Regions from separate parts of the Paenibacillus sp. J22R56 genome, predicted to be linked through region 2. Evidence: riboswitches for the same ligand, from Rfam matches in the RefSeq annotation. Region 2 holds a riboswitch; each other region holds the start of a gene.
What was found. Region 2 has a riboswitch for cyclic di-AMP ahead of AC0YNT_RS01985 (TrkH family potassium uptake protein). Riboswitches for the same ligand answer to the same signal wherever they lie in the genome.
Positions count from the first base shown of each region.

Region 1: another riboswitch for cyclic di-AMP. It lies ahead of AC0YNT_RS28825 (ubiquitin-like domain-containing protein); the one in region 2 lies ahead of AC0YNT_RS01985 (TrkH family potassium uptake protein).
Region 3: another riboswitch for cyclic di-AMP. It lies ahead of AC0YNT_RS29715 (C40 family peptidase); the one in region 2 lies ahead of AC0YNT_RS01985 (TrkH family potassium uptake protein).
Region 4: another riboswitch for cyclic di-AMP. It lies ahead of AC0YNT_RS09420 (hypothetical protein); the one in region 2 lies ahead of AC0YNT_RS01985 (TrkH family potassium uptake protein).

Region 1 is NZ_JBWDNV010000015.1:6,338-13,717, reverse strand. Features, by position in the region: gene rsmA (16S rRNA (adenine(1518)-N(6)/adenine(1519)-N(6))-dimethyltransferase RsmA) at 1-23, opposite strand, end outside; gene rnmV (ribonuclease M5) at 31-576, opposite strand; gene AC0YNT_RS28825 (ubiquitin-like domain-containing protein) at 724-1,860, opposite strand; cyclic di-AMP (ydaO/yuaA leader) riboswitch at 2,101-2,310, opposite strand; gene AC0YNT_RS28820 (TatD family hydrolase) at 2,494-3,267, opposite strand; gene AC0YNT_RS28815 (HD domain-containing protein) at 3,299-4,594, opposite strand; gene AC0YNT_RS28810 (AbrB/MazE/SpoVT family DNA-binding domain-containing protein) at 4,868-5,122, shown strand; gene rsmI (16S rRNA (cytidine(1402)-2'-O)-methyltransferase) at 5,245-6,132, opposite strand; gene AC0YNT_RS28800 (tRNA1(Val) (adenine(37)-N6)-methyltransferase) at 6,169-6,819, opposite strand; gene AC0YNT_RS28795 (initiation-control protein YabA) at 6,934-7,350, opposite strand.
Region 2 is NZ_JBWDNV010000001.1:472,529-479,908, reverse strand. Features, by position in the region: gene uvrC (excinuclease ABC subunit UvrC) at 1-132, shown strand, start outside; gene AC0YNT_RS02000 (hypothetical protein) at 251-961, opposite strand; gene AC0YNT_RS01995 (hypothetical protein) at 1,066-1,560, opposite strand; gene AC0YNT_RS01990 (CPBP family intramembrane glutamic endopeptidase) at 1,713-3,308, opposite strand; cyclic di-AMP (ydaO/yuaA leader) riboswitch at 3,559-3,719, shown strand; gene AC0YNT_RS01985 (TrkH family potassium uptake protein) at 3,792-5,132, shown strand; gene AC0YNT_RS01980 (potassium channel family protein) at 5,150-5,812, shown strand; gene AC0YNT_RS01975 (LysR family transcriptional regulator) at 6,192-7,067, opposite strand; gene AC0YNT_RS01970 (succinate dehydrogenase cytochrome b558 subunit) at 7,314-7,380, shown strand, end outside.
Region 3 is NZ_JBWDNV010000017.1:26,874-34,253, forward strand. Features, by position in the region: gene AC0YNT_RS29705 (GNAT family N-acetyltransferase) at 1-329, opposite strand, end outside; gene AC0YNT_RS29710 (MFS transporter) at 433-1,650, shown strand; gene AC0YNT_RS29715 (C40 family peptidase) at 1,778-2,245, opposite strand; cyclic di-AMP (ydaO/yuaA leader) riboswitch at 2,251-2,407, opposite strand; gene AC0YNT_RS29720 (hypothetical protein) at 2,718-3,539, opposite strand; gene AC0YNT_RS29725 (M1 family metallopeptidase) at 3,590-5,596, opposite strand; gene AC0YNT_RS29730 (YwhD family protein) at 5,701-6,225, shown strand; gene AC0YNT_RS29735 (RNA polymerase sigma factor) at 6,287-6,928, shown strand; gene AC0YNT_RS29740 (zf-HC2 domain-containing protein) at 6,925-7,380, shown strand, end outside.
Region 4 is NZ_JBWDNV010000003.1:322,185-329,564, forward strand. Features, by position in the region: gene kdpA (potassium-transporting ATPase subunit KdpA) at 1-1,355, opposite strand, end outside; gene kdpF (K(+)-transporting ATPase subunit F) at 1,383-1,460, opposite strand; gene AC0YNT_RS09420 (hypothetical protein) at 1,647-2,066, opposite strand; cyclic di-AMP (ydaO/yuaA leader) riboswitch at 2,184-2,362, opposite strand; cyclic di-AMP (ydaO/yuaA leader) riboswitch at 2,485-2,678, opposite strand; gene rlmN (dual-specificity RNA methyltransferase RlmN) at 3,410-4,480, shown strand; gene AC0YNT_RS09430 (lysoplasmalogenase) at 4,652-5,314, opposite strand; gene AC0YNT_RS09435 (aldehyde dehydrogenase) at 5,401-6,768, shown strand; gene AC0YNT_RS09440 (DHA2 family efflux MFS transporter permease subunit) at 6,940-7,380, shown strand, end outside.

The DNA.
Region 1 (7,380 bases), on a different contig from region 2:
GCCTTCATATCGTTTCCGCTCATGCTCCGATCACTCCTGTCCCTGTTCCATTGTACGCAATGCCTCTGCAAACTCTTCTCGGGAGATTCGGAAGCTTGTACAACGCTTGAAAAACTGTTTGCCGTTCGCATACCCGATCCCAAGCAGCTTCCCCATCTGAAGACGACGATTCGCCGCATCCGGATGAACAATAAGGCCCGCTTCCATCAGGTCCTCCCACGTAATATCGCCTACACCAGCAGGCTCCTCTGTTCGAAGCTCGGAGAGCGCCTGACGAATGGCTTCAGGACTGGCGTTCTCAATGCCGATATCACCCTTGTACATAGCCTTCTCCTGTGGCAAAAAAGCATGCTTGCAGCCGGGTACCCGCCGAGCTACAATTTTGCGAATTCTCTCACCAGCATGATCAGGGTCTGTGAATATAATAACGCCTCTTCGTTCCATGGCCAGTTCAATGCGCTTAAGCACATCCTCGCCGATGGCAGAGCCATTTGTCTCAATCGTATCTGCTTCAACAGCCCGCTTTACAGCGACTGTATCATCTTTGCCTTCCACCACAATAATTTCCTTAATCACAAGCGAACATTCCTTTCTCCAGCAACTTTCGCTCATCTTTTTGCGTCAGTAAGAATGTAACCGCTCCACACCTATACACACAAAAAGAAGAGGCAGCGCCTCTTCTTATAATGGCATATTTATCATCGAAATAATAGCATGAAGCAATTAGCTTGCGGATGGCTTATTGGGTCCAAGTACGTACACGGTATAGCCCTTTTTCCGGCCAAACTTGTTTGCATAGCTGGTGCTGTCAAAATAAACGTCAATCTTGTTCCCATTGACTGCACTGCCTGTATCCTCCGCCCTGCGGAAGCCAATGCCTTCGATGTATACCCACCAGCCGATTGGAATAACATCCGGATCAACCGCGATCGTGCGGCCTTCCTTCACTTTCGCGCCGGAAGCGGTAATGCCGTACCCAGGATGATTTTCAGATTTACCCGTAGACTCCACTCCCGCTGAATAAGCGGTTAAGGTTACGTTCTTCAGAATCTTCTTGGCTTTAAAGGTGACTCCGCTCTTCGAATACGAGGCCGTGCTCGCATTGCTTGAGAGTGTATGTACATCCTTCTTCGCGCCAATAGCTACGACCTGGCTGACCGTATGTGTCTGCACAACCTTGTCGACCAGCTTGGAGGAGACAAGAACACCATTCTCATACTTCTTCTCCACGCGTTCAATCACAAGGCCATTCTTGCCGGATTGCACCAGCTTCTCCTTCCCTTTATCAAGGGTTGGATCTTGTTTCTTCACGATCGAGAACGGCAAAGTCCGTTCTGTTTCCGACACTTTTGTATCGACGCGAGTAACGGTAACTGTCATCGCCTTCGAAACGGCCGTGTCTAGAGATGGGTTAACCCTATCTTGATCGCGAACAGGAATATTTAATTTCCCGATCGCCGCCTGTACTGTTTTCTCTGTCGTGTACACCGTCGATGTCTTGCCATCTGCTTTTACAGTAACCGGAAACGCTTGTTTAATTTCAATGCGATCTCCGTCTTTGATGGACGCATTTAGAGGTGACGACACCTCATCATGTGGCCCTACCGTAATAGCTTGTTCATCCAGTAGGCGTTGCAGGATCCATTGTTTTGTTTTCACAACGGTCTCTTGTCCATTCACTACTACGGATACGCTTTTATCAGCCGATCCGTACAACAACACCAAAAACATGAAAGTCATAGCGATTGAGATAATTGCACTCAGAACAATTAAACGCAAATTTTCATGCTTCCATCGCATTGCGAAAGTCATGCTGGATGATCGCTTCCCATGGGTCTCCCTAACTTGGATCATTCCCACTTCAATCGGTCCTCCTTCATAGCCCCGCCGCCAATCTGTTACGCATGATACATTGACGTGACTATTAAGTATATTGGCGTGACGAGCACGCTCCAGTGTTACTTCCTCACACCTCCTGGATCTACCTCTACGAAAGACTATTTCCGTATAAATCGAAAATAAAAAGAAGCCTTCGACAGAGGATCTGATCGTGGCTTCCTGGGTAGTCAAACATTCAGGAAAAGGTAAATACACGAGGTTGATCGCTCTCTATAGACGCTTACGAGGTTAGCTGACGGGTTCGGACGAGAGAGCTGCCCTATCCACGGTTCGAATGCTCATGGCAATCGCCGCAAAATTCACCCCTGAAGAATTCAATGCGCCGCATGATGCTAACTTGCTTTCTTAGCCCTGCATCTGCCGACGTTGGTTCCCCCGCTCTCCGATTCGGAGATTAAGCGTAAACTGGAAATCCAATACAAAAGTTAAAGCTCTGAGAAAAATGATACCTTCCTGACCACACAATTGTAAAGACGCGTTAAAAGACGATTTTAACGAAATTTTAGCATTCTGAAGGCAAATAAAGCCGATTCCGCCAATTAAAAAGAGTTTTATCGCCGCTATAGTCTTTATTTCAGTGGTTTTAGTCCGTTTTTAAACAATACCAAAACATTTTTTACCGTTTGTGCTTGTAATAAATGCAATTTCCTCCTTAGATTTTCCTGTTATCTCAGCTGCCATGTCTGCGACTAAAGACACATATGAGCTCTCATTTCGCTTCCCTCTGAACGGATGAGGAGCCAAATATGGAGCGTCGGTTTCGATTAATATACGGTCAAGTGGAACCTGTGCAAGCACCTCTTTTGGCACCCTCGCATTTTTGAAAGTGACAGGTCCTCCGAAGGAAATATAGAAGTTCATATCGAGGCATAATTTTGCCGTTTCCCAGCTGCCGGAATAGCAATGCATGACCCCTCCAACTTCAGACGCTTTTTCTTCCCTCAAAATACAAACGATGTCCTCATGAGCATCCCGATTATGAATGACAATTGGCTTACCCAGCTTCCGAGCGAGGCGGATTTGCTCCCGAAATACACGGTGCTGAACATCCTTTGGTGACGTATCCCAGTGGTAATCAAGTCCAATTTCTCCGATCGCAACAACCTTTGGATGAGAGCAAAGCTGCTCGATCCATTCCAGATCCCCCGGTTCCATATAGATGCTGTCTACTGGATGCCAGCCAACTGCCGCATAGATAAAATCATACTTTTCTGCAAGCTCGATGGTGGTCGGGATTGTCTCTCGGTTAAAGCCAATGTTGAGCATAAGGTCGACACCGGCTGCACGTGCTCGTTCGATAACTTCTGTGCGGTCGCCGTCGAATTGTGAAGCGTCCAGATGGGTGTGTGTGTCGAATAAAGATATCATCTTTGCTGCATTCTCCTTCTATATAAAGCCTTTAAATTTTGAAAAGCTCCCTTACTTCAGCACTTAATTGATGAGCCGCAGCAAGGAGTGGCTCGATCGGATAATAAATATGGTACTGCCCTTGATGCAGGCCGCTGATGGAACGAATAATGTCGGATTTCACCGATATTTCGCTTAAGCTGTTATCGTCATTTAAGAGCAGAATCGGCGCTTTATCCTCTTTCCCGCCTTTTTTCGCATCAGGGCGATATATGTCGTAAGGTTGGTCAAATGGAAAATCAATTTCCATATGATAATCCGGATTAAGACCAATTGAGATAAACTGCTGAGCTGCTTCTTCTAATAAAGAGTCTCCTGGATCACTAAGCGTAATGTATTTGTACAATCGGCGATTGAGGAACCGGTCGCATAGCTCGGCAAGAAGAGAATCTCCTTCCTCCGCCCATTGAGCGAAGATCGTCTGCATATAAGCCTCATCCAGCTTCAGATAATCCTTTACTGTAATCGTACCATCTAGAAGCTTGTTGATTGGTCCCGGCATCCATGCAAAGGTATAACCGCTCTCGTACAGCTCCTTCGCCCGACGAGTAATTTGCCGCAATATGATTTCCGAGCTCCGTGTAACCGGATGGAAATAGATTTGCCAATACATCTGATAGCGGGACATTAAATAATGCTCAATGGCATGCATGCCGCTTTCTTTCACAACCATCTTGCCCTGAAAAGGACGCAGGACGCGCAATATTCGCTCCAGGTCGAAGTTCCCGTAATGAACACCGGTAAAATAAGCATCACGCAGCAAATAGTCCATCCGGTCTGCATCCATTTGACTGGAGATAAGACTGACAACGATCGGATTTGGATAAGTCTTGCCGATAACCGATGCCACTTTTTCTGGAAAATCATCTGACACTTGGCGCAGCACGCGATTAACTTCTGTATCCTCAAGCAAGATCGCACAGGTCCACTGCTCATGATGCGTATCGAACACCTGCTCCAGCGAATGGGAGAACGGTCCATGACCAACGTCATGCAGTAATGCAGCGCATAGGGCCAAAAGTCTTTCTTCCTGCGGCCAGTCCGGATAATGATTACGCTCAAACTGTGAAATGATCTTTCTCGTTATTTCATAGACTCCAAGAGAATGGGAGAATCGACTGTATTCGGCACCATGAAACGTTAAATAAGAGGTTCCAAGCTGGCGAATTCTTCTTAGCCTCTGAAACTCTTTTGTATTGATCAAATCCCATATCGTCTGATCCTGTACGTAAATATATTTATGAACTGGATCCTTAAATACTTTCTCTTCGGTCAGTTGCTGATTCATTCGCCCTTTCAACTCCTTGTTCATGGTTTCGACACAAAACTATGCTAGAATGTCGAATAGTGTCGTAAATTAGTTTCCAAATTGTCGAAGCTGATGTATTCTATAGTAAGATTAATATGACCTTGCTATAGAGTCAACTTGCCATAAACCGCGGTCTATCAAGGACTTTTGTGGTTGACTATTATGGGAATCGTTGGTATTATAATAGCCATAAAAAGAAAAACTATGTCGAATAGTGACGAAATGTAATTTCCTGAGAGGAGAAACAAAATTATGATGAAATCTACTGGTATTGTTCGTAAAGTCGACGAATTAGGTCGTGTTGTAATTCCAATTGAATTGCGCCGTACGCTTGGTATTGGGGAGAAAGATGCTCTCGAGATTTATGTAGACGGCGAGCGTATTATGCTGAAGAAATACGAGCCTGCTTGTATCTTCTGTGGCAATGCAGAAAACGTTTCTTATTTCAAAGGCAAAATTGTTTGCCATATTTGTTTATCTGAAATGCCTACTCCTGTGACAAAATAAGAAAAATAGGTTATAATAGAAATACATCAACTTGTTAATTCTAACCTTTTTATATTCCTTGATGCCTTCCTGTGCTAGAACCCGGCCAGGAAGGTCTTTTTTTGCGTTTATAACGCAGTAAACTATCGGTTTACTGCGTTATAAACATCCCGCTTTGGCAGGCCACGGTCTAGTGCCGCTTTTTTTATCGCTTCTTTACGATCTATTCCCTGATTCTCATAATGAGCGACATGATCTTCAAGCTCTAACGATGTCCACCATGCTTCCCCGTTCTCTCCTGCTTCTCTTGCTCCAGAAGCGGCCCCTTCTATAATAAGGCAATATTCACCTAGAGGTGGATGCTCTTCTAACCAAGCCATACATTCCGATATCGTACCACGTGCTGCTTCCTCATGCCGCTTCGTCAGCTCTCTAACCATTGCGATCCGCCGATCGCCCCAATGCTCCAGCATCGCATCAAGTGTCTTCTTCACACGATGAGGCGATTCATAGAGCATCAAGGTTCCCTCTTGGTGCTTCAGATGGGTAAGCCATTCAGCAAGCGGCTTTTTATCCCTTGGAGGAAATCCCGTAAACATAAACTGATCTGTCGGCAATCCCGAGATAATTAAAGCTGATAAAGCAGCATTAGCACCAGGGATAGGTACAACTTTGATTCCCTGCTCTACCGCATCTGCTACCAGGTCAGCACCAGGATCTGAGACCGCTGGCAGCCCTGCATCGCTAACAAGTGCAATGGATTGGCCGTCCATTAGCAAACGGATGAGTTCACTGCCGCTGGCTTGCTTATTATGCTCATGATAGCTGACCAGCCTAGTAGAGATTTCGAAGTGAGTAAGCAGCTTTCTTGTCTGCCTTGTATCCTCAGCAGCAATGAGCTGCACTTCCTTTAACGTCCGGATTGCCCGGAACGTCATATCTTCCAAATTCCCGATTGGTGTAGCAACCAGATATAAAGTCCCATAGTCACCATCAGCCAAATCTTTAAAGCTTTTTTGTATCCGTACCATTTGCTAGCTCCCTCTCATCAATAACGCAGCTATCTATTACTCGTATACGAAAATCGGCGGCAAAAGCCTAAGCTCAGGCTTCCCATCACGAATCGCTTCAATTAGAACCATATTTGCTTCTCCCTGCGCTCTCGGATGGACAAATTGTACACGCTTGGGCTCAAGCCGATACTTCCGCATTGTCTCTATAATATCGATAAACCGGGACGGCCGATGAACCATTGCGACTTTACCACCTGGGCGGACAAGTCTGGCACACGCATAAACAACATCATCAAGCGTACAATGTACTTCATGGCGGGCAATGGCATAATGCTCGTTTTCATTCTGGTCCCCTTCTTGAATGGCCATGTATGGAGGATTGACCGTTACTGCATCATAAATACCATTTCCAGCTTCTTTTGCGAATATTTTAAGATCGGCTTCAATAATCGAGATTTGTTCCGTCAAGTTGTTCATCTCTACGCTGCGCCTTGCCATATCAACCAGCCTTGGCTGAATTTCAACTGCATCGATCTGAGCGTTTGTCCTCGTCGTTAGAAGCATAGGGATAACACCATTTCCCGTACAAAGATCAATAATTCGTCCACGCTTCGGAATTGTAGCGAATTTGGATAATAACACAGCATCAAGCGAAAAGCTGAACACTTCTCTGCTTTGAATAATACGAAGCCCCGTCTCCGTCATTAAATCATCAATTCGTTCATTCGTTTCTAGTTTTACTTCCTGCACCTTTGACCTAACTCCCCTAACATAAAGATACCGCCCTCTATGACAAGGACGGTAACCTACAATGTTCTATTATTTATTAAGGAAGGATAAGCAGAACAAGCAATCTCCTTCCGTCCGCAAATGCCCGTAGTAAACGTTGCAGATGTGGAATCCTTCATGATACAGCCTAGCCAAGTTATCATGCGCCTCACCGACGAGACCGGCCTGCTGCGATGTATCGTTAGCCGTATCTTCCTCCGCATGGGCTGCAATCTCCCGACGGGCAGGCGGGGTAGCCTGTCCTTCTGTACGATTAGCAGCGGACTTTGGCTTCGGCGATGTCTCGCGCTTTAATATTTTCCGCAACTGTTCATTTTCAATGCTTAGCTGCAAATTCTCTTCCAGCAGTTCTTTGACACGCTGCTTCAATACGCCTAGATGTACATGGAACTCACCCATCTGGCTTTCCAATTGATCCATTTGATTAAATATTTCTTTGTTCTCCAAGTTTCCACCCCAGAGCTTCAAACGTAGTCG
Region 2 (7,380 bases):
AAGCATTTTGGTTCAATCAAAAAAATTAAGGAAGCCACGATTGAAGACTTCAAACCGCTATCGATCGGCGAAAAGCTGGCTTCACAAATACTCGAAGCTTTAAATGAGAGCGAAAAAGAAAAGGAAATGTAGGGTAACCTCATTTCTTTTTCATATTAGCAGGAAAAGAAATGTAGGGTAACCTCAATTCTTTTGCGATATTAGCAGAAAAGGAAATGTAGGGTACCCTACATTTCCTTTTCTTTTTTACTTATTTACCTTTGCCGTTTTTATTGCCTTTGCCACCGGATTTACTGTTACCGCCTTTACCGCCAACAGATTTACTACCTTCAGCTTTATCCGCTCCAGCTTTATTGCCCCCGGACTTGCCTTTACCGCCTTTGTCGCCTCCGGATTTACCGCCTGCAGCTTTATCCGCTCCAGCTTTATTGCCCCCGGACTTGCCTTTACCGCCTTTGTCGCCTCCGGATTTACCGCCTGCAGCTTTATCTGCTCCAGCTTTATTGCCCCCAGATTTGCCTTTACCGCCTTTGTCGCCTCCGGATTTACCGCCTTCAGCCTTATCCGCTCCAGCTTTATTGCCCCCAGATTTGCCTTTACCGCCCTTGTCGCCTCCGGATTTACCGCCTGCAGCTTTATCTGCTCCAGCTTTATTGCCCCCAGATTTGCCTTTACCGCCTTTGTCGCCTCCTGCTTTCTTAGCTGCAGCTTTGTTAGCGCCTGCACTTCTACCGCCAGGACTTTGATTACCGCCAGGGCTTTGGTTACCAGGGCTTTGGTTACCAGGGCTTTGGTTACCAGGGCTTTGGTTGCCAGGGCTTTGGTTGCCAGGGCTTTGGTTGCCAGGGCTTTGGTTGCCAGGGCTTTGATTACCAGGGCTTTGGTTTCCAGGACTTTGGTTGCCAGGACTTTGGTTGCCACCAGGGCTTTGATTACCACCTGAGCTTTGGTTATTAGGCAATTCTATCACTCCTCATGAACGTAATACTAGAGTATATGAAGGTTGCTAGAGTTACTCTTGTACAGGAGTGGACAAACGGATGAAATAGTCCCTTGACCATCTCATTACAGAGCGATGCTTGTAATTTTGTTAAGTGGAACATAGACAATATAAGGCGTTTTGTAGCTCACTGCAGAGAATGTAGCATTTCCGTTTTGGAAGCCTGCCCATTTTACCCTGTCAAGATCCTTACCGTTATCCAGTGTCACACGATGAATAACTTGTCCGAGCGACAGCTTGCAAAGGATACTGTGCGCATGCTCAGAGTTGCTCTTTCCGCTTGATTTGTCTCCTCGGTTGCTTGGAATCGCTGAATTATCAGAGCAGCCGGATGATTTGTGACCACACTTGCAGCTATTCGATTTGTGTTCACAACATTTGTTTGAGGATTTGTGTTCAAAGCAGCAATTCTTCTTGCCGGAAGATTTGTGCTTGTTACCGCTTGATTTCTTTTTACCAGATGATTTGTGTTTACTGCCGCTCGATTTTTTGCCATTGTCATTGCATTTCTGACTCGAGCTTTGTTTATTACCGCTGTAACCGCTGATTTTTGTTGACAATCCTATCACCTCCATAATGGTTTTAATAGAGTATATTAATGTGAATAGAATTGCTCTTGGACAAACGTTACCCTTTCTATTAAATAGGCTTTTCGGACAGCAAAAGGGATGTATCGTTGAAGGATACATCCCTTTTTAGCTTCTTTACGAGGTCAGGCTCGTATGTGTCTACGGTTATGCCAGAACCTTATAGTCCAGGCGACAATGACCGGAAGAACCATATAGATCAAAGCAGCTGTAATATTTACAGCTCCTCCTACACCAATGAGCTCGAAGCTCATAAGCAAGCTGTCCAGTATAGCATGAGTGAAAACGGCTGTAATAAAGCCATATTTGAGGAAGATCAAGCAAAATACCGTTCCTAGAATAACGAGCTCTACGATCCGAGTATAGAACGGGAAGATCGGGTAGCCGACATGACCAAGCGCCCACATGGTTGTAGGAATAAGGGTGGCCACAAATGTGTTTTTGAACCACTTCTTAAATAAGGCAATCCCGAACAACCGGAATATCGCTTCTTCGGAGATCGCCGCACACCAAGCCATCATTGGCATGAGCCACAGCATATTCGTATTAAATGGCGATTGAGTAGCATCGCTGGTCGCCCATGATCCGGCAAGAAACTCCATTGCAATCATAATAATAGCCTGACAACCCAATATGACAGACGCAAAGAGATAGGATAGTCCTACGCTGCGCCATACATGGTCCCCATAACCCCGCTCGCGGAAGCCTGGCCATAATGGACGTTTTTGCGACCGCCACATTCCGTCACCGGCAACGAGTGCGAAATAAACGGCTAGTCCTACTGGAATAAGCAGGACGACAGTAATGATGATAGTCGCATTCATCTCTGCGTCTGAGCGGATCTGTTCTCCCAAGGAAGCCATAATGCCGTCCAGCACGTTCAAATTGTTATAAATATAGAACACGATGAACACAAAGCTGATAAAAACGCCTCTTTTAAATGTAGTGTGCCGGCGGTACAGAATCGCATAAATAATAGAAAGAACCAGTGATATAAAGCACATATAGGCCAGACTGACGATGGATAAAATACTGCCAATGTCTTTCTGACCATCTACATACGTTATGTAGTTAGCAGGAGCCTGGAAAGCTGGCTTATATCTTGTAATAACCGCTTTATCATCAATCAAGCCTACACCGATAATAAGCTCGAGCGTTGCATCTCCAAGCTTATATCCTGTTGGATGCAGGACAACATCGCCGTCATCATTGATGTACAAGCTCTTTAGTTCTTCTGAACGGAAGCCTTTGGTAATGGCAAAAGCTTTCGCAGCTGTCTGCAGAATCTTTCCATTATCAGTTGGAGAGGCACCAAGCCAATGCCAACCTGTAACACTGCCGCTTGTCATATGAACGTATACAATGGCGTTGCTGCCGTCTTCAAGATCAAGATTAACCTGGAAGGTATCCGTCGGGAACTTGGTGTCATAATGGTCCTCATACGTCTTAAGTAAGTCTTCTTTAGAAAAATAACCGTTTGCCAAACTATCGGTTTGATAAATCGTATGGGACGATACAGCAGCTTCATGAAATTGCTTATTGACGAAGGCTTCTGCTGTCTGGGCTGCTTCACTTTTAGAAATGACCTTTGGGGTTGTTGAGTTGGAGAATAGCTGGTCGCCAGCAATTGGGCCAATTTGTGTAAAGATAAAAATAATTGCACCTGCAACAGCAGCCCACAGGAAACGTCTCCATTCATGGGGAGCGATGGTAGGGATCATACATAACCTCCATTTCGAATTCAGACGATACTTATCTAATGTAACCTTATCATTATTAGCCTGAATTATCCAATAGAGGCGAAAGGAGAGGATGCTAACGGTAAGCTGTGAAATAAGGACTTGCAGCCAGCAAGTGACCATTTGCTCCATGTGATTGACCGTTTTTGAACGAATACCGCTTAATTATCGCCTAAGCCCATTTTGATCGCATCTGTCATTTGGGCGTATAATCGATAACGTCATATTAATTGAATAGCAACAGCCGAATTTCGTCATGAAAACGGGGGAACCAAAACGCTGGCCGGAGCAATCCGTCAGCATGGGGTGAATTTTGAGCATTTTGCTTGAATAGGGCTGCCTTTCCAGGCCCGAATCCGTCAGCTAACCTCGTAGGCTGGGTGGAACAGGACTCATATAGCATTGGGGTTCCCGTGCTTTTTTTTATGCCCAATTTTGGAAATGTCCGATATAAAGGAGTGACACATGTCCCATTATTTCAATATATTGAAATGGCCGCCGCCGCGAATTCTTGTATTTGGCTTTGCCGCCATTATTGTGATAGGTGCCTTTCTGCTCACGATGCCGTTTGCCTCAAGTGACGGTTCGAGACTTCCTTTTATTGATGCACTATTCACAGCAACCTCGGCGACATGTGTAACCGGCTTAATAGTGGTAGATACAGGTACATACTTCTCTACCATCGGCAAAGTAATTATACTTTCCTTAATTCAGATCGGCGGTCTTGGTTTTATGACAATGGCCACGCTTATTGCACTTGTACTGCGCAAGCGGATTTCACTCAAGGAACGGTTGATTTTGCAGGAAGCGATGAATCAGACAAGTATGGAAGGCATTGTTAGATTAATCCGCAGGGTCATTATTTATTCTCTTACAATTGAGCTTGTTGGCGCCATCCTGTTCGCGATTCGCTTTGCCTTCGATATGCCGTTTGGCAAAGCCGTTTGGTTTGGCTTTTTCCATGCGATCTCATTCTTTAACAATGCAGGCTTTGATATATTCGGCAACTTCCGCAGTTTGACGATGTACGCAAGTGATCCGCTCGTTAATCTGGTGTCGATGCTGCTTATTATTTTGGGCGGACTTGGTTTTGTCGTTATGGCAGATTTACTGGAGTACCGTAAAAACAAGCGGCTCTCCCTTCATAGTAAAGTTGTTCTATCCATGACCGGGACTCTAATTGCTGTTGGCGCTATCGTTATCTTTATCTTTGAATTTTCGAATAGCAAGACGCTTGGTTCATTGGATTGGGGAGGTAAAATACTGGCTTCCTTCTTTCAATCGGTTACGCCAAGAACGGCAGGGGCTAATACTTTAGACTATACACAGCTGCGGCAGGCTACAGTTTTCTTCACCATTATTCTGATGTTTATCGGTGCCTCTCCTGGATCAACCGGGGGCGGGATTAAGACGACTACCTTTACGACGATGATTGGTGCGGTTATTGCTATGATCCGAGGCCGGGAAGATATTGTTTTGTTCCATTATCGGCTTGGTAAGGACCGGATCTTTAAGGCACTGACGATTACAATGCTGTCGCTCACGCTGGTTATCTTTGTTACGATGCTGCTGTCGACAACAGAAGATCAGCAGTTTCTAAAAATTTTATTTGAGACAACATCAGCCTTTGGTACGGTCGGCTTAACGGTCGGCATTACTCCGGAGCTGACGGATTTCGGCAAGATAGTTATCGCGTTAACTATGTTCGCAGGCAGGCTTGGACCGCTTACGCTTGCGTATGCGCTTGGACCAAAATCAGAGAAAGAGCTGTACAGGTATCCGGAAGGCAAAATTACGATTGGATAGGGGAATAGAAAGAAAGAATGAAAAACAATCAGTTTGTGATCGTAGGGCTTGGGCGATTTGGCTCCAGTCTCGGAAGAGAGCTTATCAAATTAGGCTATGAGGTGCTCGGAATCGACCGGGATGAGGAAGCTGTCCAAGAAATGAGCAATGTGCTGACTTATACGGTGTCTGCGGATTGCACGGATGAGGAAACTTTACGATCATTAGGCGTTCGTAATTTTGACTGCGGGGTTGTCGCGATTGGCGATGATATTCAGGCCAGTATTCTGACGACTATTTTACTGAAGGATCTTGGCGTGAAGCGGGTTGTCGCCAAAGCGATGAGTGAGCTGCATGGACGTGTACTCGAGAAAATCGGAGTCGACCGCGTCGTTTATCCGGAGCGGGACATGGGTATCCGGGTGGCTCATCAGCTTGTAAGTCCAAATCTGCTTGATTATATCGAGCTGTCGAAGGAATATACAATTGCTGAGCTTTCGGTTCCGAATTGCCTGAATAACAAATCTCTGAATGATTTGAATCTGCGTGCCAGATTCGGCTGCAGCATCGTTGCGATTAATAAGCCTACCGGTATTATAATAGCTCCTACAGCGACGGATGTTGTGACTGAAAAAGACGTGATGGTTGTCATCGGGACAAACGAGCAGATTGAACAGTTTGAAGAAACGATTATCAGGTGATGATAAGGATAGTGGGCGCAGTTAGCGTTCTCTGTCCTTTTTTATTCCGACTGTCGCTGGTCGCTGGGGATGGGATGGACGGGGATGAATGGGGCGGGATGGCTCTGGTGGGACGGGGGATCTCTTACGGCCGCTGTTGTCCTTCCTTTGCTCTGAATTGGTTTACATAGGTGTAGCAAAGGAAGGACAAAGGCGAACGCTCCGCTCCTTCAGAGATACCCCTTACCCACCGAGCCCCGCACCCAACCATGCCCCGTCCCTCCATCCCCCCTGCGCGGGAATGTAAAGAAGGACAGTGAAGGGCGCGCTAAAAAGCGCGGACAACACTGTCCTCCCCTGCGGGGAAGAGAGAAGGACAAGACAAAGAAGCAAAACCAGATTACTGGCCGAGCTCAGCAATCCACCTGCGGACAGCAGGGTGGAGATCGGAAGGGTCGTTGTGGATCAGGCAAGTTGTTCGCTTGGTTTCTTCTAGCTCACGGATAGGGACGACGATGAGTTCGTTGTCGGCTAGCAGTTGCTTGCGCATATAAGATTGCGGGAGCAGAGTAGCCGCGCGGCAAGTATGAAGAAGACGGACAATTGCTTCGAAGGAGTCAATCTCCATACGGACATCAGGCTGAAGATGGTATTTGGCGAATACTTCGTCTGTCAGCCTGCGGTACCACGTTCCTTTGGAGAATAGAATCATGGGTAGTCCGTTCAAATCTTCAATTGTAAGCTCCTGACTGGTAATGGAAACACTAGTTGGAATGACGAGCAGCAAGTGATCATCGAATAGTGGAACACAATGAAGCTGGGAATCCTCAATCATCGAAGCGATGATCGCGATATCTGCTTTATTGTCCCGGACTAGACTAACGATCTCATGTGTTTTGCCGGTTACCGCTTTGATGTCAAATTCCGGATGACTGGCGTTTAGCGTCTTAATGAAATCGGGTAATGTAGTCTGAAGGGTTGTAAGACTGGCCCCAATAGTAATGGAAGTCCGCCCTGCAGCCGTATATTCGGAAACGGAATCCATATAACGGCGATGCAGCCTGCGCAGGTTCACTGCATATTCGTACGTCAACTGACCAACTCGTGTCAGTTCAAGCCGTTTACCAACCCGCTCGAACAGCTTGGCTCCAATCTCCTCCTCCAGTTTGGCAATTTTGCGAGATAGGGCTGGCTGAGACAAATTTAGAAGGGCTGCCGCTTTATTCATGCTGGAATGTTCAACAATTGCTGCGAACATATTGAATTCTTCGATCATTATCGTCACTCCGGTCGCTTATGCGAAATTGTTATAATAAATTATAATAAATATGCAATTCCATTATAAGTCCAAAAGGAGTAGGATTAAAGGGGTAGCTTTAGAGGAAAGTCTTCACAATGACGTGGAGTGAATCTTTTCACACCTGGTGTCGACTTTTGTTGACGGACGTAAGTACCGGGGGTAAAATGTAGAATGGTTTGTCAACAGTAAAATGTGATGGAGTACTGGAAAGGAGAAGTATTAATGAACGGAAATTCGTACTACTGGCGCAAGCTGCACTCTCTTCTAGGGGTGATTCCGCTCGGTGGGT
Region 3 (7,380 bases), on a different contig from region 2:
GTGAAGTCCGTTCCTATACCTCTGCCACATAGGGCAGGGTGCAATCCAAGCCCGAGGCGTGTTACACCAACAATGGGGAAAAATTGTGCAAAACCAATGAGCTCCTGTCTGCGATTCAAGACGGCAGCATATTGCATGCGCCGCAGGACTGGATCGCCGAATTCGATTTCGTCCTGCTGCATGATGTCCCAGGAAGGCCAGTGGTATAGGTCATACGGCGATTCGTATTGCCATTCACAGATTTGTTTGGCATGCTCCATTTCCATTGGCTGGATAGTCATGTCCACCAAGGATCGTTTATAATAAAGCTCATCGGAAAAATTAGTCATTTGTATACCCTCAACATGAATCAATAAGTTTTTTTCCATTATAACATTCACTTATCGACTTCATTCGGATTTGGCTGAAGGATATCTAAGGAGAACTTTTACGATGCGCAAATTAATAGCACTTGGCTGTTTGTCTTATCTCGTCATTGGATTAGCTCATGTCGTGGGCGGCTCGGTCATGGAGCAGATGCTCGATAAGTACGACTTGTCTTATGATGACGGCGGGCAATGGATGATGAATCAGTTTCTTGGTTTTTTGGTGGGTGTCTTGCTCTCTCCATTTATTACGTCAAAGGTTGGCAAAAGAGGGGGAGTACTCCTCTCATTAGGGCTTCTGACCCTTGGTGAAGCAGCCTACAGTCTGACTCCCGATTCGTGGGGGCTGATGCTGTTTATCGCCTTGTTCGCAGGCTTTGGATTTGGGATGACGGAATCCGTTATCGGAGCAATGGTCATTGAATTGGCAGAGGAGAACGGGAAAGCTAATGCGATGACCCAGCTGGAAACGTTCTTTGGTATCGGAGCCTTCTTAATGCCGACCATGGCAAGTATATTGATCAAATATGATATTTGGCAGGTATCCTTCCCAATTCTATCTGCTCTTGCCGGCATAACCTTTATCTTATGGATGACGCTATCATTTGGATCGATAGATGACAAGATTGGTTATCATGGCAGAGCCAACAAGGAACATGTAGAGCGGGAAACCAGTGCACCGCGAACAAAAGGATGGTTTGGTTATAAGAGAGCAGCCCTTCCGTTCTTGCTGCTTTCTGCGTTGTTCTTCGTCATCTATGTTGGGGTGGAGATGAGCTTTTCCAACTATCTGCCGTCTATTATGATTGAGCGGTCCGGCATGACAGAGGCGAGCGCGCCTTCCACGTTAAGCCTATTCTGGGGCACGATGATTCTTGGCCGACTATTCGCTGGACGTCTGGCAGATCGTGTCGGCTACTTCCGATACCTGTTTGTCGCCATTGCAGGAGCCTGTATTATCATTCTTGCGATGGGAGCGGTCGGCCAGTTAAGCGGCATGCTGGTCCTTGTCGGATTAAGTGGATTGTTCTTCTCCGGTGTATTCGGCATTGCACTTGTATTTGCGAATGGACTTATTCCAGGCATGACAGAGCGGACGACCAGCCTGCTTGTTGCTTGCGGCGGGATAGGCGGTGCGATCTTCCCGAAATTGACGGGATGGATGATGGACAGCTATGGTGCAGACCGTACGGTCTGGATTCTCGGAGCGTTTATTATAGCGATGTTTGTCGTCTTGCTTGCGATGCTGGCGTTAGGCAGGCGGCAGGCGACGGCAGTGTCCTAACAACCTAATCCGAATAGCAACAAACAAACAATAAAGCCGCAAGCGGTTTGTCCAGTTGGACAAGCAGCATGCGGCTTTATTGTAGGAATTTTGCCTGCCGCTTCAATTGAAGCGGGCCCGCTCAATTCTATTGTTCGTCGGCATATTTGGTGAAAGTAGTAGGGTCCATGACACGTCGAGCAGTCACATACCGATTTACATAATAGGAGTCGCTGAGATTGCTGATCGTAACGCCCTTGCTGGACGAAGCGTGAGCAAACTGGCCATCTCCTACATAAATGCCGACATGAGATACACCACGACCGTTCGTGTTGAAGAACACGAGATCTCCGGCGATCAGATCACTCTTGGCGATCTTCTTACCTGTTTGTGCTTGCGAAGCGGATGTACGAGGAAGATCAACGCCCATTTTCTCGAATACAAACGAAGAAAAACCAGAGCAGTCGAATCCTTTCGATGATGTTCCGCCTGCAACGTACGGCGTGCCAATTAAATCACTGACAATGCCGTCCATTTTGGAGTCTGCGAAAACGCTTCCAGCTTGGAAAGCCAGCATTAGCGCAAGCCCAAGAATAAGTGCAGTAACCTTTTTCAAAACGGTGAAACTCCTTCCAATGCCGACGAGGTTAGCTGTGGGGTTCGGTTGAAGGATCCCTATGACTTCTCAGGCGCCGATCTTCATAATCGGACGTCGAAGTCAATTCACCCAGAGGTGGTTCCCCCGTTTCCAGTACAAGGAATTTGGCAGTGTAAATTATGTACTTGGTAACTATTCGGTAATTTTCGCTTATCTCCTCCCCAATCTGGCAAATTCTAATAATTCTCATGGAACCTTTTGGCTAATCTAAGCGGAAAAATGGGGATCTTGCGGTTGGCCGCATCTTTATAGGACGCACAGACTAGCAGATTAGCACTATTCCGATTTACTAACTCTTTACTATGTGTTTTTTCTAGCAAATATGTTGATTTATTTGGAGAATGAAAGACAAGCCTTCCCGAAAAAACGCGAAAAACCCGCGCTACGACTAGGTCGCAGGGCGGGCTGCCTCTATAATTATGAGAAAATTTTAAACTTCTTTTGATCTCAAAATGTCGTATTGGGAGGCTAGAGTCCATACTTTCATCAAGGTACGGACAAGATGGTAACCCTGATGGACAATCAGGGCAATGAATCCGGCCCATACAAGAGAAAAGCTTGTGACAAACAATCCAATTCCCGAACCAATAGCCCACATTAAGAGTGATAAGCCGGCGAAAGGCAGCAGATGCTTGATCGCAACACCAAGCGATTGGAAAATGCCGCCGCCTTTCTCACTTGTAGCGCCAAATTGCATGGCGAGGAAGAGGAGATGGAGCAGGATACCCCAAATCAACCAGCCTCCCGCAGCGGGAAGCAGCTGCTGCAGGAGATCTCCGATTGAACGACTGTGAAGTAATGCATCCAGTCCCCTAGGTGCCAGCCACCATGCAGGAGCAAGGGCGAGTAACGTCTCGATCCAGTAAAGCAGCGTTACAGGCTTCCATGCTTTTCGAATGCCCTGAAGGAACTGTGTACCTCCGGATTCTGAGGCATGCTGCAGAGAGTATAACAGTCCTGCGTTAAACAAAGGGGAGAGGAGCATCCTTGCTGCGAATAAGCCGCCAAGCAGCCATAAGTATGGGGTAAGCAAATCCGTCTTCATGATCTGGAATTGAGCTTCACTCATAAATAGCTGAATCGCTGAATTCGCAGGGGAGTGATCCGGGAATCGCTGCAGCAGCGGCGAGACAACCGAATCGATAAACCGGTACAGGAAGAACCCCCACAGCAGCTGGTATAGGAACAGCAGTATGACAATATAGAAGTGCTTGATCGCGAGCCGCCAGCCTTGCATCATATGATTTTTCATTGCAAACCTCCTTAAAAGAATTGTGAAGCAATTCTACTTCGAAAGCATGCCTACCAGCCCAGTAATCCGAGCAGTCCCTGGATAACGTTAGAGGCGCCAAGACTCCAGCGCGTACGTGTAACTTCCGATAAGTCCGCCTTCAAATAATCGTTAATATGTTTGTTGTCGAGCACGTTTGTATGCTGTGGATCAATCGCCACCCATTCAAGCGGGGAGCTATGGACCACTTTGTATTGGATTTGAGAGTCTTCCGGATCCCAAGTCTTCGGAATGGTTGTGCCGTCCTTGAACTTCAGAACTACCGGAATCGGCCCGTTGTAGCCGCCATTACGCTGGATAAGCACCACTGATTCGTACATGGGCGCTCCATCCTGTTCAACGGGTCGTACATTAATAGATTCTACTGAAATGTCTGCCATCTGATTGTTGTAGACATATTGGTCGAAGTAATTGGTCCATTTCTGCTTCGTGACCATTTCGACAACCCGCTGGAAGTCAGCGCTTGAGGGATGCTTGAACTTAAACTTTTGGAAATAAGTGCGCATGATCTTCTGCATCATTTTTTCGCCAACCTGGTTCTCAATGCCGATAAGTACGAGCTTCGCCCGCATATACACATTCTCCGCATAGACGTTATTGCTCGGATAAGCCCAGGAAGGCTGCTTCAGAGGAGCGGGAGCGGTCATGTAGCTGGCTTCCAGAGGCAGATTCGCTTCAACACCATATTCGCTAGCCATCACTTTATCCTCTGCATAAGAAGTGAAGCCTTCATCGAGCCATGCTTCTTCGAATTCATTCGAGGCAACCATACCGTACCAATATTGATGACCAACCTCGTGAATGACCGTTCTCTCAAGGCTGTAGCCAGGATTACTCGTCTCTGCTGCGAAAGCAGTCACAAGCGTTGGATACTCCATCCCTCCGGAGCCATTCGCCCCTTTAGGTGGGACAACAATGGATAGGGTGGAATACGGATACTCGCCATACCATTGTCCATACTTAGAAAGCGCGGATTTAGCCGCATGCATATAACGGTCCTTCAGCTCTGCATGCGCGGGATCGAGATACAGCTTGATCCGGACACCCGGTATACCCGGCCCAGATAAGGTATCTTCAAAGTAGATAAAATCCGGAGAAGCAGACCAGGCAAAGTCATGGACATCATCGGCGTAGAACTGATAGATCGCTTTGCTGTCCTTTTTCTCCACGGCTTTGGTCTGGAAGCCTGTAGCTGCAACAATGTAGGAATCCGGTACTTGAATACGAACGGAGTAAATACCGAAGTCGCTGTAAAACTCGGAGTTGCCATGATACTGGTGAATGTTCCAGCCTTCCGATGTCCGGCCTCTTGTACCCGCTGTCTCATAAACGGCCAGCTTAGGGAACCATTGTCCTGCCATCACATAGTTGCCGGAGTAGCCCATACGGGCGAATACTTCTGGGAGCTTCACTTCAAAGCTCATCTGTAAGGTGACGGACTTGCCTGGCGCTACTGGTGCGGGAAGTTTAAGCTTGGCCAGCGTGAAGTCGTTCGGATTGTTGTCATCTGGTTGTACATAATGCAGCCGTGGAAGCAGGCTTTCCCCTTCCGTCGTTTCCAGTGTCTGCAGCTTCATATAGCCCTGACTGGCTTCTGTTGCCTTGTCCGAGCGCAGCTTGCCGCCAGACTCCTGCATAAACGTGGTTTTGTCCGACATGAAGGCATTCGGATAGAGATGGAAGTATAGCTCGGACACCGTTTTTTTGCCTGGGTTGGTCCAGGTAACGGTCTGCTGTCCGTCTAAGTACCGAATATCATCGCGAAGCGCAACGTTGATATGGTACTCGGTGACCCTTTTGCTAAGAGCCTGCGGCTTAGGCGCTACCTGGTCAGGTTGGGACGAGGCAGGCGGCTTGGCCGATTTTGGTGCAGAATCGGTCGCTGCTTTGGCGGCGGGGGCAAATGCATAAGTATATTGAGATTGCCAAGCGCGGCCGAAGCCCTGCTGGATAGAGAGGCCGAGCAGGACGGCGGTAAGCGTAAACAAGAGCAAACGTTTGACGTAGCGTGGAGACATGATACATTTCCCTCCCGTTGACAAGCATCTACAGCATGTATATGTTTGCTTTTCGCGGATTATTAGCTAAAATGGAATTATTGTACGGGGAAGGTGGAAGAGCTATGACAGAGCAGCAAGGACAGCCGGAACAACCGGAAAAGAAAGAAAAGAAGTCGCTCGCGCTTAACGTAGTGAGCAACAAACAACATAAAGGCTTTGGAGCCGGAACGATAGATTTAAGTGCAGTATCTTGTGTCATCATTGATGGAGGCGTTGCTTATATCGATGACGGCGCGATGCATGCGAAGAGTAAGGTGGAGCGGGGTATCAAGTTCACTCCGAACAAAGAAGACTGCCCGAACGGCCGGAAGTGCTGGATCGTATGGACAGCTGTAGAGCGTAATGAAGCAGGTGCTACTTATTATGCAGGGGCAACAGCTTGTGAGATGTGGGTCGATACAGAAGCACGCCGCGGGTGGAAAATTCTCGCTGACCACGTGAACAAGCTTGATGCGGCAATTAAGCGTAAGTACAAGCTTGAGGAGCTTGATGCAGAAGAGAAAGCGGCTTTCCGTAAGCTCTTGATCGAGCATAACGAAGAATGGTGGAACAACTCGCCGGAATCGCTTAAGGAAGCACTGGCTTAGAAGGAACGTCATAAAACCGGGGGTCGTAAGGCTGGATGCCAAGCGAATCTCCGGTTTTTTTATGGGAAAAAATAATATTTTCGCAGAAGTGCAGGGGAGGGCGGTTAGACCGTCGTCTATTCTATCGGGAAGGGAGGAGAGCGAGATTCAAGACGAACAATGGATCACGGCCATCAAGAACGGCGGTCCTGAGGCGTTTCAATCATTTGTCGACGAATATGGGCCATATCTGTATCGAACCGTGTATGCGGTCATCCGTTCGCCGCATGATGCGGAGGACGTGACGCAAGAAGCGCTGTTGCAAATCTATCGCTCCCTCCCGGAGTTCCGAATGGACGGCCTCAAGACGTGGATTACCCGGATAGCCGTCAATAAGGCGATTGATTGGAAAAGAAGCCGAATGCGAAAGCCTGAAGAGCTAATGGAAAGTATAACTGGGCTGGAAGCAGAGGGCATAATGACGGAACTTGGACTACCTGTTGAAGCTTCTGTTATGGAACGTGAAGAGCAGCGCCATGTGCGAGAGCAGGTGGAGCAGCTGCCTGATAACTATCGTGAAGTCGTAACCGCTTATTATATGGAGAACAAATCGTATGAAGAGATTGCTGCACAGACCGGCCTGGAGAAAAAAAGCGTAGAGTCGAGGCTTTACCGGGCGCGTAACTGGATTAAGCGGCACTGGCGAAAGGAGGATTTCGAATGAGCATGGAACAATCGTTCGGATTACATCTTAGGGCAGCGGATCTGGAAGCTTATGTCCGCAATGAACTGACTGAGCAGGAGCGGGATGGGGTCGAGCTGCACATCGCGGCATGTGAGCCATGCCTCATGCTGTTAATGTCAGCGGTAGAGGCGGAAGAAGCCGAAGGGTCTGGAGCCGCAGAGGCAGGGGATACATCGAAAACAACAGTAGATGTCCCCGATATGAAGAAGCTTGGGAAGCGGGTCATCGATATTCTGTTTGCAGAAGCGGCGAGGAAGAAGCCTATTATGCGTGCAGAGCCTGCCCGCCGCCAGTCGCTGCTGCAGCGTCCGGCGATTCACTTTACGGCTGCCGCAGCCATTACGCTGCTACTGCTGGGTACAGGGACGTTCAGCGGTATTTCTGCGAAGCTTGGTGAGCTTGACTCCCATTCTGTTCCTGTCGAGCAGACG
Region 4 (7,380 bases), on a different contig from region 2:
CCGTGGAAGCCTGCGTTGCTAATTGAGCCTTGGCCTAGGTCGGTAAGGAAAGCGATAGCGGTCGGCACCAGGATAATAAAGGGATGGGCGAGTATGGCGATCGCGATGAGCTTCATCTCACGCGGCTCGATTTTCCGTCCAAGAAACTCCGGCGTACGTCCAACCATAAGTCCGGCGATAAATACTCCGAGTATGGCGTACATCAGCATGTTAATGAGACCAACACCCTTACCGCCAAACACGACGTTAAGCATCATCTCGGCAAGCGGTACGAGTCCGCCAATTGGTGTCAGCGTATCGTGCATGTTGTTTACCGTACCGGTTGTCGCTGCTGTTGTGACTGCTGTAAACAGAGCGGATTGTGCGATACCAAAGCGTACCTCTTTACCTTCCATACTGCCTTGTGAGGCATCCACACCAAGATTGTTCAGTGCTGGATTGCCATGCAGCTCAGCGGTATAGACCGTTGCCAGAAAGACAAGGAACAAGGTCATCATCGCGGAAAATATAACCCAGCCCTGCTTACGGTTTTTCGCGAATCGTCCGAATACATAAGGCAGCGATGCAGGAAGCGCCCACATCGATAAAATTTCGATGACATTCGTCAGTGGGTTTGGATTCTCGAATGGATGAGCCGAGTTGACTCCGAAGAAACCGCCGCCGTTGGTACCTAAATGCTTGATTGATTCTAGGGATGCCACAGGTCCGATCGCGATATTTTGCGTGGCTCCTTCTAGTGTTGTTGCGGTTATGTTCGGATCAAACGTCTGTGGCACATGCAAAGCCACCAGTACCAGCGTGACAAGCACAGCCAGCGGCAGAAAGATCCGGGTATGCGACTTCACGAAATCCTCGAAGAAGTTACCGATTGTTGTGCCTTTGCTCGTCAGACCACGGATAAATGCAATCGCAACCGAGAAGCCTGTAGCCGCTGATGTGAACATCATCATCATAATGACGGCCATTTGAGAGAAGTAAGAAAGCCCGGTCTCCCCGCTGTAATGCTGCAAGTTCGTATTCGTGATGAAGCTGATGACGGTATTAAAGGACAAGGTCTGTTCCATACCGCCGATGTTATTCGGATTGCCAGGGAGCCCGCCTTGAAAGCGCAGGATCACATAGCTGATGGCAACTAATACGATATTGGTTAGAAGAAAGCTAAGCGCGTATTTTTTCCAGGTCATGCCTGCTCGCGATTTTAAGCCGATCACGCTGTAAATGATTCGTTCAGACCACCCGAATACTCGGTCGGTTCGGTTTGGCTCATTCGAGTAGACGTGATAAACGTACGAGCCAAGTGGCTTGACGAGCAGAACAAGCACGCCAATCACAATAAGAAGCTGTAAAATATCCATATTGACCTCCCGCGATCGTTTAAGGGACTAAAATTTTTCTGGATTAATGAGGGCGTACACTAAATAGAGAAAGATAAGTAAGGCCAGACAGAGTGTGATTATCATCGTTTCTCCTCCTCCTGAATGGAGCGGTCACACCATTGCATAAATCCGGCGAAGAGTACGAATACAGCTGCCAGAAGCAGCACCATATAGATATCCTGCATAAATCTACTCTCCTTATTAAGAATTGGTACACAAATGGCTTATTTTAGCCAATTGAGCAATTATTGCTTCGTAAGCATGGAATTTTTAAACGTTTTGGCTGTTTGCCATGAAATCATTTGATATGAGAAAAGAAGTCTCACCACTGCTGGAATGAACCACATAATTCGCACCCATTCCTTTATAGATCAGTCGCGGGTTTGTGCTGTCGGTAATGACACAGATCGATTTCGACGTCCAGCTTCGGCAGATCTGAATGTAGCGGCAGCAAAGGTTCAAGCTTCTCTCGAATAAGAAAATCCGACCAATCGGAAGCTCCGGCACTCGCCATGTGGCTTCATCATTTGTGCTAATGACAATGATCGTAGTCACATCAAGTGCGAGCATTCTCTCATATTCGGCCTTATTATTTACCATCGTTGCAAATGGGATTCTCCGATGTTGCAATTGTTTAATAAAGTCCTCGCCCTGTACATTTGGTGCAGATACGAGAATATAATCGTTCATCCTATTTCTCTCCTCTTTTATTAGAGGAATCAACGACAAAAAAGCCACGGAAGAGGGACTCTTCACGTGGCTTATAAGCGCAGCAGAAAATAAACCGCACCTATGTTCACGATCATCGTTGCCTCTCTTGTTACGCTTACGAGGTTAGCTGACGGATTCGGGCGTAAGAGTCGCCCTACGCCATAAAGCTCGCTTGAGCCGTTCTGGCGATTCACCCCGTGGATGCTAGCTGCTTGAGCATGCCATCCGATTGGTTCCCCCGTTCCCCTGTGAAGGAGATTAAGCGATAAAGACATTTTCAAATATAATTAGAAAAAGACCGCAGAGGAAAGTCCCCCGCGGCCCCATAAGGTCACAAGAACACATCATCCTCTCTACCTGGAAAATGCCTCCGCAGCTTTAAGCTTGCTGTGCCGTGGCTGACATTTTCTTCGCTTACGAGGTTAGCTGACGGATTCGGACGGTGAGAGTCGCCCTACCAGGTCCAGCTGTGAGCAGCCTTTCCCGGATTCACCCCTGATAAGCAAGACACACCAGCTCTCACACCGATGCAATAGCGCCTATCGTTTGGTTCCCCCGTTTCCCATGACGGAAACTCAGCGAATAAAGCATACATTTCATTTGCTGAATCGTATGTTACGCCTGACTAAGGTTAATGTAAATGAAACATAGAGGCGGCATATTGTCTAATTCTCACAATGAGATTGGTTAGAGCGTTTACATCGCAGACGAACTCTAGAATGCTCTTTATCAGTCTCTGTATCTCTTGATTGCGATAAATGTGCACCGAAACTTTGCTTGAAAATGAATGAAGAAGGGAGAAAAGGTGGTTCCAGCATTTTTCAAAGGGTCCAGTCCAGGTAAGGATATTCCTCTCAAGCACGATGTACGAGGTTAAGGTCCCTTAGGGACTCTAACTAGCGCGATGAGTGGTTAAACGACGAGGTTAAGGTCCCTTGAGGACCTTAATGCAGCGGATGGAGCGTCAAACGGGGGAAAACTAGCTGGATTTTGAAGAGTTAAGGTCCCTAAGGGGCCTTAACTGATGTTCGATAACTGAATAAAGTAGACTTAAGATCCATTGGGGACCTTATCACGGCGAATGAAGCGATAAAGTGAGGGGAACTAGCCGGTTTGCGGCAGCAATAAGACCCTCGCAGGGTCTTATTCGAAGGTTCTGCTGGAGATAAATAGTAATAAGACCCTCCGGGGGTCTTATTCGAATAGTGCTGTTGCGGGCTTCTGTCAATTGGCGGGAATCGCCCCTTGTTTTCGTCCGACAATTTTGGGACAATAGGAGTCAGTATGCGGTTTAGGCCGCGTTTGTGAAAAGAGGATAAATAATGAGTACACCTTCCATATATGGATTTACATTAGAGCAATTAATCGCATGGCTGGGCGAGCACGGACATAAAAAATCCCGGGCCTCGCTGGTATGGGACTATCTATACCGGAAGCGGGTTACGAGTTTTGCTGATATGACGGAGCTCCATTCGGACTGCGTGAAGCTGCTCGAGGAGAACTTCGCGATTCAGACACTCGCTGAGCATACGAAGCAGGTGTCGAAGGACGGTACCGTGAAGCTGCTGCTTAAGCTCGATGACGGCAACTTAATTGAGACGGTCATGATGCGGCATAAATTCGGCTTATCTGTCTGTGTGACGACGCAGGTTGGCTGCAACATCGGCTGCAGCTTCTGCGCGAGCGGCTTGCTTAAGAAGAGCCGAGATCTGACAAGCGGTGAGATTACGGAACAGATTATGAAGATTCAGCTTCATCTTGATGAAGCAGGTCAAGGCGAGAAGGTCAGCCACATCGTTGTGATGGGTATCGGCGAACCGTTTGATAACTTCACACACCTTAATAACTTCCTGACAACAGTGAAGGATCACAAAGGTCTTGCGATTGGCCCGCGCCATATTACCGTATCGACCAGCGGACTCGCGGATAAAATCAGAGAGTTTGCTGATAAGGACCAAGGCGTCAATCTTGCCGTATCGCTGCATGCACCAAATAATGAGCTGCGTACGCGGATCATGAAGATTAACAAGGCCATTCCAATCGAGAAGCTGATGCAGGCGATTGATTATTACCTCGAGAAGACGAACCGCCGGATTACGCTTGAATATATTTTGCTGAAGGATGTTAACGATCATCGTGAGCATGCACTTGAGCTTGCCGAGCTGGTGGGTGACCGCCGCCGTTCGCTCGTGAATGTGAACCTGATTCCTTACAATCCGGTTGATGAGCACAGCCAATACCAGCGCAGTGAGAACGACTCCATCAAAGGCTTCTACGACACGCTCAAGAAGCAAGGGGTTAGCGTTAGCGTCCGTCTGGAGCATGGCGCCGATATCGATGCGGCTTGCGGCCAGCTGCGTAGTAAGCAGATGAACAAGGAAAAAGTCGGATAACGCAGCTATAAAAGAAGCCATGATCAGAGGATCATGGCTTTTTGCTTCAAATATAAGAAAGTATAAATTTACTCTATACTACGCTTATATTTCACCCGCGAAACGATGCTGCTCCTCTTAAAAGAATTTCAACATGCTCTTTGTGGCAATTCTTACTTCGAAAGCATAGACCTAAGGACGGTGCAGCCGTTTACGCTTAGGAACAGTGCGGGTCTTATGACCAATACAGGCTGCTATGCAGAACTGCGCGGCATAATAGGTCGTCATAATGATCACATCGGAGCTCGCAACCTCCGAGATGAACTTATTCCAGGCTAGTACGGAGTCCGAGGCCATAAACAGCAATGCGCCAGCTATCGCCCATTTGTTGCCGGACATTATGGCCGACCAGCTCATTAAGGAAATTGCTGTTACATAAACAAGGACAGGTCCTTTCAGACCGCCATCTCCTGATTTAGTGAGCGCATCAAGTAACTCATAACCCATATAAACGGCATATGCTCCAATAGGTACGATAGCGGTAAGCCGCCATACGGAGAATTGCCATTGCCCGAAGAAGCCGCTCAAATAAAACAAATGTCCGATCAAGAAGGCTGACAGCCCAACAATGAAATTGTCGAGAGTGACATCGCCGATGACGCAGAAGATTAGGCCGATGAGCAGGATGTGCTGAAACCGCTTACCATTATCGCCAGGCTGCAAGTAGGCATAAACGATGATAAGGAGCATCGGTATACTTTTGAAAATTAGCTTGACGGCATGCGGTTCTGAAGGAATGATAAAAATGTAAAGCAAGCCCATAAGCAAAATGAGTGCTGGCATTATTTTATTCAATTGTCATCGCTCCTTTTGTCCTACTATAGCACAGATAAATTCCTTTTATTAGTACATAGTCTTCTATCGAAAAGGCGGGGTTTAGGATGAATGGATTACAAGTATTTGAAAAGCAGCAGGCCTATTATCGTACGGGTGCAACCCGGAGCTTGGAGTTTCGTCTAGGGCAGCTGGCTAAGCTGCGCCAGGTGATCGAGGAGCGGGAGGCTGCGATCATGCAGGCTCTTCGCGAGGATCTGAACCGAAGTGAAAAGGAATCTTTTTTGCTCGAGATAGGGCTTGTGTATAAGGAAATCTCCTTCATGCAAAAGCATCTTAAGCGGTGGATGAAGCCCGCCAAAGTGAAGACGGCCTTCACCCACATAGGCAGTAAAGGATATATCGTGCCGGAACCACTAGGTACGGCACTTATTATTGCTCCATGGAACTACCCGTTCCAGCTGGCGATAGCACCGCTTGTTGGGGCAATCGCTGCAGGCAATACGTCTGTGCTCAAGCCATCGGAGCTGTCACCGGCAGTGTCTGAGGTGATGTCTTCCCTTATTCAAGATACGTTTGATCCAGCTTACATTACCGTCATGGAGGGCGGAGTTGAAGTAAGCAAGGAGCTGCTTGATCTTCCGTTTGATAAAATTTTCTTCACAGGCAGTGTGAATGTAGGTAAGCAAGTGATGGCGGCAGCTGCTAAGCATTTGACGCCGGTTACGCTGGAGCTTGGAGGCAAGAGTCCGGCCATTGTTCATCATGATGCTAACCTCAAGCTGGCGGCCAAGAGGGTTGCCTTTGGCAAATTTATAAATGCTGGGCAGACCTGTATTGCTCCCGATTATGTGCTCGTGCACCGCAGCGTGAAGGAGCAATTCATAGAACTCCTGCACAAGTCGGTTACGAAGTTTTACGGCAAAGATCCGTTGGAGCATCCGGATTATGGGAGAATCATATCAGGGCGTCATTTTCAGAGGTTATGTGATTTTCTCCAGAATGGTGAGATTACTATAGGCGGGCGTGTTGATGAAATGTCTCAGCGTATTGAACCAACTGTCCTGACTGATGTGGACTGGAGTATGCCGGTTATGCAGGAAGAGATTTTTGGCCCCATCCTGCCGGTGCTTGTCTATGATGAACTGCAGGAGGCTATTGATCTGATTAATGCGAGACCAAAGCCGCTTGCTCTGTATCTGTTCAGTGATAATCAGGCGATTCAGAAGCGGGTGACGGAGGCTGTACCGTTTGGCGGCGGGTGTATTAACGATACGCTTATGCATTTGGCGACCCCTTACTTGCCGTTTGGCGGGGTAGGCGAGAGCGGCACAGGCGCTTATCATGGCGAGGAGAGCTTCCGTACGTTCTCCCATATGAAAAGCGTGCTGAAGCAAACAACAAAGTTTGATTTCGCATTCCGATATCCGTCGGCAAAAGGCGGCCTAGCGATCATTCGGAGACTGATGAAATAAGGGTTGGAATAGCGGTAAATGCATGAAAGGCCCATATCTATTTTTTACCAAAATTTCGATTGACTTCTCCCGGTTTGCTCAGTAACATGGGGAGGCAAAACCATTACTTTACAGCACTCGTCCGTACATCCTTGGCGTAATGGAGCAGTCAATTGAGGAGGTAATGAACGGATGGAACAAACACCTACACAGCCGGAGCAGGAATTTCAATTAAAAAGTATTTTTCTCCCGCTTGTTGCGATTATTTTAGGCTGCTTTATGGTTATTCTCGATACAACTGCGATGAACGTGGCACTGTCGAAGCTCGTGGAGGATTTCCATACGCAGCTTCCTACTCTTCAATGGACGGTAACGGGCTATATGCTTGCGCAGGCAGCTGTTATCCCTCTGGCAGGCTGGTTATCTGACCGGTTTGGTGCGAAGACAATTTTCTTGACCTCGGTCGTACTTTTTACATTGGGGTCGCTGCTATGTGCGCTTCCGAATGACCCGCAGATGCTAATCATGTTCCGTGTCATACAAGGGCTTGGCGGCGGCTTTGTGCTTCCAGTAGCGATGGCTTATGTCTACCGTCTCAGCCCGCCGAATAAGGTGGGGCAGGTGATGGGGCTG